One region of the Bradyrhizobium sp. 63_E2_N1_3 genome, then DNA from elsewhere that is predicted to be linked to it. Evidence: riboswitches for the same ligand, from Rfam matches in the RefSeq annotation. Region 1 holds a riboswitch; each other region holds the start of a gene.
The links. Region 1 has a riboswitch for cobalamin ahead of AB7531_RS21010 (TonB-dependent receptor plug domain-containing protein). Riboswitches for the same ligand answer to the same signal wherever they lie in the genome.
Positions count from the first base shown of each region.

Region 1 (3,562 bases):
CGTATCCCACCCTTCTGCGTCACGGCGCTGATCCCGTTGCGAGACTGCTCCATATCGAAGGCCTCACCGGGCTCGCGTGTGAACTCGGCAATGGCACCGAACGTGCCGACGCTCCAGCCGGCCTCAGCGTCGGCAAGCTGGCTTGCGATCGGGTCCATGAGCGGATCGGCCGTCGTCATGAGGCTTCTCTCTCTCACTATCTGACGTCGTAATTCGCCAGGCGAATGCCGCCATAGACGCCCAGTCCCGGCTGCAGAAAGCCGGTCGGATTTTGATAGTGCACATTGGCGAGATTATCGACCCGGCCGAACACCTTCACCTGGTCGGTGACCAGATATTCGGCTGCGACGTTGACGACAGTGTAGGCCGGAGCCAGCAGACGCAGAATGCTGAAGTCGCGGTTGCCATCGACGAAACTCCCGACGTGCAACACTGTTGCGGACAATGTGAGCGGGTCGATCGGATTCCAGATGACATTTGCGCTCCACTTCTCCTTCGGACGCCTCAGCAGCTCCAGTCCCGCCGTTGCATCCACTGCGCGGGTAAAAGTGTAGTCGGCACGAACGCGAAGCCGGTCGGTGATCGCAGCCGCGACGAAGCTCTCCGTGCCCTCCGTGATCGCCTTGCCGATATTGGTGTTGGTGCTCGTGAACGTCACGGGATCGAACGTGCTCTGGATCAGGTCGGTAATGTTGTTACGGAAGTAGGTCGACCCGAAGCGGACACGATCGCCAAACAAGGGTTGCTCGAAGCCGGCGTCGTATCCGACGCTTTCCTCGGGCCTGAGGTTGGGATTTGCAAAGAAGAAGAACGCGGGAAAGCTGACGTAAAGCTGGTTGAGCGTCGGCGCCTTGAACCCCGTGCCGTAGCTTCCCTTGAACTTCGTATCCGTGACCGGCACGATCACGGCAGACGCCAGACGAAAGGTCGGATGCTCTCCAAACCGCTCGTTGTCGTCCTGCCGGACATTGGCCGTGAAGAAGATGCGATCCCGGAACTGGGACTGCAGCTCCATATATCCGGCCTTGTTGACGTTTTGCGCCGAAACCGTCGCCGTTTGCAGTGTTTCGGTCTCATGCTCCGCGCCAATGATGACATTGTTGTTGGGCGCGAGCTGGGTCGTGGTGTGCCAATCATACTTGACGCGGTCGCCGGTCGTGATCGTGGCCATCGCGTCGCCGGGCGAGATGTTGTAGTTCCAGTGATTGGTGTAGTTGACGCCGAAATAGCTTTTCATCCGGTCGTCGAGAGCGGACCAGACCGCCTCCCCGCGCGTGAAGAGCTGGTGCACCGTCTGCGTGCTTTGCGCGGCCGCGGGAAAGCTCGCGGATGTGACGGGATCGAAGGTGTCTCCGGTAAAGCGCAGGGTGGCGTCGGTGTACCGCGCCACGCCGTTGAGCGTGAGGTTTTCGCTCAATTCGGCGCCAAGCTTCGTCGAATAGGTCATGTTGTCGTAATAGTTGCCGATCGCCTTCTGCCCCGGCGGCAGCAATTCGACCGGTGTCACCGGCACGTCGTTCGCGTGGAAATGCGCGACGTTGAAGGCATAGTTGAAGTGGTCCTGTGAGCCGCTCAGACCTGCAGTTTGATTGAACGTTCCGAACGAGCCTCCCTCGACCGAGCCGGTGGCGCGGGCGGGACCGTCGCCCTTCTTCGTCACGATGGAGATCACGCCACCCAGCGCGTCTGCGCCGTAGAGACCGCCCTGCGGACCGCGCAGGACTTCGATCTGCTGAATGTCGGAGGTGAGCAACTGGCCGAAATCAAACGAACGGTTCGGGTTGCCGGGATCGCTGACATCGATGCCGTCGATCAGGACCTTGGTGTGGTTGGAATTCGTTCCGCGCATGAAGATCGACGTCTGTCCGCCCGGACCGCCGGTCTGCACGAGGTTCAGGCCAGGAACCGCGCTCAGCGCATCGGATGCGGTCCGGCGCTGATCGCGCTCTATGTCTCTGGCGGTCAGAACCGTCACCGAGCTCGCAACCAGATTGGTCGGAGTGACAACGCCCGTCGGACTGACGACGACCGTCGGAAACAGGTTGGCCGCGGATACCCCGGCAACCGGAGACGACGCCGGCACCAGCTCGGGCTTCGGCAGCCGAGCGACGCGCCGCTGCTCGGGCTGGTCGGGCGGCCGCGCGGCTCGCGGCTTGGCCGCACGCTCGGTCCGGCGCGACCTCGACCGGCGGCAGCAGATCGGGCGATGCCGACTGCTGGGCCCGGGCGATGGACAGATCGAGCGAATACAGGGAAACGAACGCGACAACGCCGGCGCGGAAGCGCCTGGCGGCAAAGACAATACGGGACACTCTTGTAACCTCGGTATGACGTCAGTGGCACGTCACAGCGAACGAGGTTTCACGGCGGAGCGTTCGATTGCTCCGGTGAAGCTAATGTCTGTACTCCCCGACCGACATCTTCGCGTGTGACCACGGCTGACGGCAGGTCTCCTGGCTCGCGGGTCGTTACCTTACGTCGCCTTCCCAGGACCGAGATTCCCAGTGGCATATGACGAAAGATTCACCGCTTACAGTTGCGGGGGCAGCCGTGGCGTTGAGAATATCCCGGTATCGGGAAAACCTCGCACCACGTTCCCTTTTGATCTCCGTGAGGAGAACCGTCACCGGCCAATCTACGGGGCGGGCAAGCGAAGAGTCAATCGGCCGGTTGCATCACGGTCAGAGCGCCGCACCGGAGATTGAGCCGGCGCAATCAGGCCGGCTCCCGCTCCGAACGCGTCCTGATCATCGCCCGCTCGCCGGCATCGACGAGCTGGCCGATGCCGGTGCGGCCTGTGAGCGCGCAGCGGATGATGTTCTCGGCAACGGACCTGCGAAAGCAATGGTCCTCGCCGACCGGGCGATTGCGGCAGACCCGATCCAGCGCCAGCTTCATGTTGATCCGGGTGCGGGTGTCGAAATGCTCGCTGATCATTCGCAGGGCCTCGATGCGTTGATGTCGGAGCGGAAACGCGTCGGCGTAGGCCGGGTTCCAAAACGGACCGCGCAAGGCGTTGCGCAGAACCGACTACGCCCGATCTCTTGGTCCTGTGACGGGCGGGCTACGCCCGACCTCTTGGCCGCTGGGCCTGAGCCCAGGCCGCGGTGACGTCGCGCAGCGGAGCGTCGATGCGCCGGATCGGGGTCAGCTCACCGGAGGCCGAGCTGATGGCGGTCTCCTCGCGGCGACAGCGCGGGCATACGAAGCGGACCTCGTGCGGCGACGAAGACCAGCTCGAACGTTTGACGTTGGCCGCCATCGGCCATGCATCGCAATGCGAGCACGACACCAGGAACCGACCGGGATCGAGCATACCCATTCCATAGGACTCCGCGTCCTGCCTGCCGCTTCAATGACTAACCCATGTGAATCGTTCCGGTGCCCGAGCACCCTCGGCGCTAGCTCCAGCCAGCGCCGCCGCTCAGTGGGCACCCTTGAGGGTGCATGACGTGGTGCAGGTGACGGTGTTGCCGTGGTCGCACGCCTTGCAGGCGGCAACGCACTGGTTCATGTCGCGGGGATTGTAGGAGCTGTAGTTCCGCATCGCACAGACCGGGGT
Region 1 covers NZ_CP197235.1:4,419,067-4,422,628, reverse strand. The annotation lists gene AB7531_RS21015 (DUF6925 family protein) at 1-179, opposite strand, end outside; gene AB7531_RS21010 (TonB-dependent receptor plug domain-containing protein) at 197-2,083, opposite strand; cobalamin riboswitch at 2,427-2,640, opposite strand; gene AB7531_RS21005 (hypothetical protein) at 2,716-2,937, opposite strand; gene AB7531_RS21000 (hypothetical protein) at 3,065-3,322, opposite strand; gene AB7531_RS20995 (hypothetical protein) at 3,425-3,562, opposite strand, start outside.

Region 2 (3,562 bases), 2.0 Mb from region 1:
CCCGGCCGCACCATCACGAGATCGACGCCAGGTTCGAGTTTCAGCGGATCAAGATCATCGAAATTGGCGATCCGCGACAGCGCGAGGCAGGCGATCTTGCACTGGCCTGGCTTGCGCGCGTCGCTCAGCCCCAGCGCATCCTCGGCCGGCAGCTCGCCGGCGCGCGCGAACCAGGGCAGTACGCCGAGGCCGCGCCACGCGGTCTTCTGCTCGATCAGCTTGTAGCCGTCGTCGAACAGCGAGGGGTCGCCGCGGAACTTGTTGATGACGAAACCCTCGATCATCGCGGCATCGTCGGGGTCGATCACCGTCTTGATGCCGACGAGCTGGGCGATGACGCCGCCGCGGTCGATGTCGCCGACCAGCACGACGGGCACGTCGGCCTTGCGCGCAAAGCCCATATTGGCGATGTCGGCCTTGCGCAGGTTGACCTCGGCCGGGCTGCCGGCGCCTTCGACCAGGACCAGATCGGCGCGCGCTTTCAGCCTCTCGAAACTTTCCAGCACCGCGCCCATCAGCGACGGTTTCATCGCCGCATATTCGCGCGCCCGCGCGGCCGCGATGCGCTTTCCCTGCACGATCACCTGCGCGCCGACGTCGGTCTCGGGCTTGAGCAGCACCGGATTCATGTCGGTGTGCGGCTCGACACCGGCGGCGAGCGCCTGCAGAGCCTGCGCGCGGCCGATCTCGCCGCCGTCGACGGTCACGGCCGCGTTGTTCGACATGTTCTGCGGCTTGAAGGGCAGCACGCGCAGGCCGCGCCGCGTGAAGGCGCGGGCGAGGCCGGCGACGATGAGCGACTTGCCCACGTCCGAGCCGGCCCCCTGGATCATCAATGCGCGCGCCATGGTGTTTTCAGAATCTGGCGTCGTCAGAACTCGACGCCGGCTTGCGCCTTGATGCCGGAGCGGAAGGGGTGCTTGACCAGCGTCATCTCGGTGACGAGATCGGCGATCTCGATCAGCTCGTCCTTGGCATTGCGCCCGGTGAGCACGACATGCGTCATCGGCGGCTTGTGCGTTTTCAGGAAGTCGACGACCTCGGCGATGTCGAGATAGTCGTAGCGCAGCGCGATGTTGATCTCGTCGAGCACGACCATGCGCAGATTGGAATCTGATATCAGCTCCTTGGCCTTCGCCCAGCCGGCCTGCGCCGCGGCGATGTCGCGGGCGCGGTCCTGCGTCTCCCAGGTGAAACCTTCGCCCATCGCATGGAACTGGCAGAGCTCGCCGAAATGGCCGGTGAGCAGGCGCCGCTCGCCGGTGTCCCAGGCGCCCTTGATGAACTGCACGACCGCGCAGGGGAAGCCATGGGCGACACAGCGGACGATCATGCCGAAAGCGGAGGAGGACTTGCCCTTGCCGGCGCCGGTGTGGACGATGATGAGGCCCTTCTCGCCGCTCTTGGTCGCCATGATCTTGTCGCGGGCGACCTTGATTTTCGCCATTTTCGCGGCGTGGCGGGCGTCGGTTTCCTCGGCCGTTTGGGTATCCGGTTCAGGCGTCATCTGACAGGGTCCTTCGGCTTGACAAGAGGCGGCCGGGGGCAAATGGTGGCCCGGCGTTGGTTCCTGTCCTATGACAGGCGAAGAGGGAATGCGATAGGGTCCGAATCGACAAGATTCGGCTCCAAACTGCAGCCGCCCCCGCGACCGTGACCGGAGAGATGCCCGAGGCCACTGATCCCCCGCAGGGGATCGGGAAGGCGGGGATCGAAGGGCCAAAAGCCCTGCTCCGCAAGCCGGGAGACCTGCCAGCGCGGACGAGTTTTGGACCGGCGGACGGGGTGTTCCGCGACGGGGAAACGGACCTTCGGGGGAATGGTCCGTGTGCCTCTTCGCCTCCCGCTGTTTATCCTGGAAGAGGCGATGACCGTCACACTTCACGTCTGTATTACCTGCCGTGCCGGCCAGACGCTCGACGAGGGTGAGACGACGCCCGGCAAGCGCCTGCATGGTGCGATCCTCGACGCCGGCGTGCCTGAGGGCGTCAATGTGGTTCCCGTTGAATGCCTGTCGGCATGCAGCCAGGGTTGCTCGGTTGCGCTCAGCGCGCCCGGCCGCTGGTCCTATGTCTATGGCCGTCTGTCAGAGGCCCATGCGAGCGACGTGGTCGCGGGTGCTGCGGCCTATGCCGCCGCGCCCGATGGCCTCGTGCCCTGGCGCAGCCGTCCCGAAATCTTCCGCAAGCAGTCGCTTGCCCGCATTCCCCCCATTGCCGTGTTGCCGGAGGCCGCCGAATGAACTCGCTCGCAAAAGTCCCTGTGACGGTGGTCACCGGTTTTCTCGGCTCAGGCAAGACGACGCTGATCCAGCATCTGCTCGCAAACCCTGACGGCAAGAAGCTCGCGGTGCTCGTCAACGAGTTCGGCAGCGAGGGCGTCGACGGCGAGATCCTGAAATCCTGCGCCGATGCCAACTGCCCGGAGGAGAACATCGTCGAGCTCGCCAATGGCTGCATCTGCTGCACCGTTGCGGACGATTTCATTCCGACCATGGAAAAGCTCTTGGCGCGGCCGGTGCGGCCCGATCACATCCTGATCGAGACCTCGGGCCTGGCGCTGCCGAAGCCGCTGTTGAAGGCGTTCGACTGGCCGGAGATCCGCTCGCGGATCACGGTCGACGGCGTGATTGCGCTCGCCGATGCCGAGGCTGTCGCCGCCGGCCGTTTTGCGCCGGACCCGGCTGCGGTGGAAGCGCAGCGCGCGGCGGATGGAAATCTCGATCACGAGACGCCGCTGTCGGAAGTGTTCGAGGACCAGATCGCCTGCGCCGACATCGTGCTGCTGACCAAGGCTGATCTTGCGGGGCCCGCAGGGATCGAAGCCGCCAAAGCCGCCATCACCGCGGAGATGCCGCGCCGCGTGCCGATGCTATCCGTCACCGATGGCGCGATCGATGCGCGTGTCATCCTTGGCCTCGGCGCTGCCGCAGAGAACGATCTCGCCGCGCGCCCCTCGCATCACGACGGCGAGGAGGATCACGAGCACGACGATTTCGCCTCCGTCGTGATCGATCTTCCGGAGGTTACCGACATCGAAGCATTGGTCGCATCGGTGCAGCGTCTTTCGCGCGAGCAGAACGTGCTGCGCGTCAAGGGCTATATCGCGGTCGCGGGCAAGCCGATGCGCCTGTTGCTGCAAGCGGTCGGCGAGCGCGTGCGCCACCAGTTCGACAAGCCCTGGGGCGCAGCTCTCAGGCAGTCGAAGCTCGTCGTGATCGGCGAGCACGGCGATATCGACGAGGCCGCGATCAAGGTCGGACTTGGGCTTTCAGGATCTGGTATCTGATGCACGTCGTCTTCCGCGAGAGCCGCGGTCTCGAGGAGACTGCGACGCCAAGGGACATCGGCCAGGACCCGGCCGATCTCGTGGTGCTCTCGTACTCGGATTCCGACCTTGCCGCGTTCGCGGCCGGCTGGCGGCGCGGCCGCAACAGCCTGCCGTCGCTGCGGCTCGCCAATCTCGCGGAGCTGCGTCATCCGTTGTCGGTCGACACCTATGTCGAGCGCACGCTGTCGCAGGCACGCGGCATCCTGGTGCGCCTGATCGGCGGTGAATCCTA
Region 2 covers NZ_CP197235.1:6,394,565-6,398,126, reverse strand. The annotation lists gene AB7531_RS30645 (cobyric acid synthase) at 1-848, opposite strand, end outside; gene cobO (cob(I)yrinic acid a,c-diamide adenosyltransferase) at 872-1,507, opposite strand; cobalamin riboswitch at 1,548-1,771, shown strand; gene AB7531_RS30635 (DUF1636 family protein) at 1,868-2,242, shown strand; gene cobW (cobalamin biosynthesis protein CobW) at 2,239-3,288, shown strand; gene cobN (cobaltochelatase subunit CobN) at 3,288-3,562, shown strand, end outside.
Region 2: another riboswitch for cobalamin. It lies ahead of AB7531_RS30635 (DUF1636 family protein); the one in region 1 lies ahead of AB7531_RS21010 (TonB-dependent receptor plug domain-containing protein).

Region 3 (3,562 bases), 2.0 Mb from region 1:
TTGCGGCGAGCCTGCTTGGCATCAGTGCCGAGGAGATCGCGGGCAGCGGTACCGGCGTCGATGCGGCCGGCCGTGCGCACAAGGCGCGCGTGATCGACGCTGCGATCGTGCGGCATGGCGTTGCAGGTGCTTCGCCGGAAAAGATCCTGTGCGCCGTCGGCGGCCTCGAAATCTCGGCGATCTGCGGCGCCATCATTGCGGCTGCACAAGCCCGCATTCCCGTGTTGATCGATGGCTTCATCGTATCCGTGGCCGCGTTGGCGGCGGTGCGGCTGAACCCGTCGTGCCAGCCATTCCTGCTGCCGTCGCATCAATCGGCGGAGCAGGGGCATCGGCTGGTGCTGCGCGCGCTGAACGTGCAGCCGTTGATCAGCCTCGATCTCAGGCTCGGCGAAGGATCGGGTGCCGCCATCGCGCTGCCGCTGGTGCGGCTCGCGTGCAGCCTTCACAACGGCATGGCGACCTTCGCGCAGGCCAACGTGCCGGATCGCCCGGCCTGATCCAGCTCAAGCCGCGCGCTGATTGACCGCGACGACGCGCCAGCCGGTGGCGAGCCGGTCGATCCGGGTCAGTGACAACGGATCGATCACGAAGCGCAGGGCCGCTTGTGGTGTCAGATCCAGAGCAATGCAGAGTGCGGCGCGGATCGTGCCGGAGTGCACGACGAGCGTTGCTGAGCCGGCGCCGATTTGCGCGAGACCCAGCCGGACGCGCGCGACCTGATCCTCAAAACTTTCGCCGCCCGGCGGCCGGCCGCGCGCCGGATTGCTCCAGAACTGCGCATAGGCCTCGCCGCCGGTCGCCGCGAGCTCGTCATGCCGCAGGCCGGTCCAGTCGCCAAAATCCTGCTCACTGAATTCGGGCACCAACGCGGGTTCGAGTCCCAGCGCGCGCGCCGTCTCAACCGTACGTCGCGCCGGGCTCGCCAAGCTCGCAGCATCTGGCGGAAGCCTCTGCCGCAACGCCTCCAGCTGCACGCGATCGCCGAGATCGGCGGGCGCGTCGGCTGCGTGGATCGTCCCTTTGGCGCCGTCGACGGGCGCATGCCGTATCAGCCAGAGGAAGGTCTCGCCTTCCATGCCTATCTCCAGGGAAGTTGGTCGCTGTGGTAATAACGTCGCACCGGCACATTGACTCTGTCTTGTCGGTAATCCTAGATGGCTTTGACGGTTTCCCCGAGTGGGGATGAAAAGGGAATGCGGTGCGGGGATTTTGTCCCCAATGCCGCGGCTGCCCCCGCAACTGTAAGCGGCGAATCTTGCGTCACGAGCCACTGGGTATCTCGGTCCCGGGAAGGCGATGCAAGGTACTGACCCGCGAGCCAGGAGACCTGCCGTCAGCCGTGGTCACACGCGAAGATGTCGGTCGGGGAGTACAGACATTCGGCTTCATCGGAAGGCTCATAAGCCGGAAGATGGGACCTTGGTTCGCGGTGACGTGCCACTGACGTCACACCGAGGTCCCGAACTGTGTCTTCCATTCGTCTTGTACGACCGCGTTGCTTCCTGCTCGCTTCCGCCGCGCTTACGTCATTTGCCACCCTCGATCTGCCTGCCGCCGTGGCGCAGCAGGCCCGCGAGCCGCTGCCGCCGGTCGAGGTGTCGCCCGCCCAATCCCGCAAACCGGCAAAGCCGGCGGCCCGGGACGCGCAGAGCCCACGCCGCGCAGCATCGCGCAGGCCAGCGGCCGCATCGGCCGCGGCCAAGCCCGTCGTGCCGACCGCGGCGGCGCAGACGCCGCTCAACACCAATGTGGTTGCCGAGAGCGCCTCGCGCCTCGGCCTGACCGTGCAGGAGACACCCGCGACCGTCGAAGTCATCTCGGCCGCGACCATGCGGGAGCAGGGCTATCGCACCGTGTCGGAGGTTGCGCAGGGCGCGGTCGGTGTCACCTCCGGCGACAATCCGGCCGAGCCCGCGGCTTTCTCCATGCGTGGCTTCACCAACAGCCAGATCAACATGCTCTACAACGGCATCAAGATCGGTCCGCAGAACATGACCTCGCGGATCACGGATACGGCCAATCTCGCAGCCGTGGAATTTTTGAAAGGTCCGGCCTCGCTGATGTCGGGCGAAGGTGCCGCCGGTGGCGCAATCAACTTGATCACGAAGCAGCCACACACCGGGCCGATCCGGAATGAAGCTGACTTTTCCTGGGATTCGCTCAACTCGTTCGGCGTCCATTACGGCTCGGGCGGCAGCACTAACGTGCAGGGGCTCGACTACCGCTTCGACATCAGCCGCGCCTCGCTCAATGGCTTTGCCGACGACACCAATACCAAGACGTTGGATGTGTCTGGCCAGCTCAATTACCGCATCTCCGACAGCCTCAAGATCTGGGGCGCGATCGAGTACCGGGAAGATCGCTCGAAGGCCTATTGGGGCGCACCGCTGGTACCGATCGCCTTCAGCGGCTCGCATGCGACGAGCGGCATTGTTTCGGGCAATTACGTCTCGAACTTCAACAAAACGAAGCTCGGTGCGATCACGATCGACGATCGTACCTTCAACACCAATTACAACGTTCTCGACAACCGCAACGTGGCACAAGAGGTGTGGCTGCGCGGCGGCTTCGAACTGAAGCTGGCGCCTGACCTGACGCTGAAAAGCCAAGCCTATGCCTATGGCGCGGAGCGTACCTGGTTCAACAACGAGATCGAGGCTTTCAATGCCAGTACGGGCCTGCCCAACTCGAACATGGTCGATCGCGAGCGCTTCTATGTTGCACATAGCCAACGCCTTGTCGGCAACATTACCGACCTGATTTGGGACGCTAATATCGCAGGCTTCGACAACCGCCTGGTCACGACACTTTCGTCCAGCTATCTCGATTTCGTCAGGCCAGGCGCGGCCAACTTCCCGGACGATTACGTCTCGCTCGTCAATCCCGACCGTGGCCTTTACGGCCTGCTCACGACGCAGCAACAGACCGCGCGCATCGACAACGAAGCGCTGTCGTTCGAGGACCGGCTGAAGCTCACGCGAACCTTCGCGCTGGTCGGCGGCCTGCGCGTCGAGCATATCGGGCTTGACCGCAACTCGACCGACTCCGCCGGGCTGGAAAAGGCGAACTTCCCGTTCTCGACGTCCTGGGTCCCGACGACGGGGCGTATCGGCTACACTTGGGAGGCCGTTCCGGGCCTGACCTTCTTCAGCCAGTATGCGACCGGCGCCGATATCTCGGCCAACAACATCTTCCTGCTCGGCCCGACCCAGCCGCTCGACCTGACCACCGCGCGCACCTATGAGACCGGCGTCAAGCACCTGTTCTGGGACAACAGGGCGGAGTGGTCGTTCTCGGCCTACGACATCCTGCGCAAGAACGTCTATGCAGCGGCCGGCGGCATGCAGCTCAACATCGCAGGCCGGCAGGAGTCGAAGGGCGTCGAGCTCGCCGCGGCCGTACGCCCGATCGATCCCCTGCGGCTCTGGGGCAACATCGCTTATGTCGATGCACGCTATGCCGACTACAATTTTGCCGGTGGTTCGTTCTCCGGCAACACGCCGCCGAACGTGCCGCGTGTCGTGGCCAATGCCGGTGCGTCGTACCGGTTCTTCACGCC
Region 3 covers NZ_CP197235.1:6,377,352-6,380,913, reverse strand. The annotation lists gene cobT (nicotinate-nucleotide--dimethylbenzimidazole phosphoribosyltransferase) at 1-500, shown strand, start outside; gene AB7531_RS30555 (histidine phosphatase family protein) at 507-1,079, opposite strand; cobalamin riboswitch at 1,151-1,352, shown strand; gene AB7531_RS30550 (TonB-dependent receptor) at 1,470-3,562, shown strand, end outside.
Region 3: another riboswitch for cobalamin. It lies ahead of AB7531_RS30550 (TonB-dependent receptor); the one in region 1 lies ahead of AB7531_RS21010 (TonB-dependent receptor plug domain-containing protein).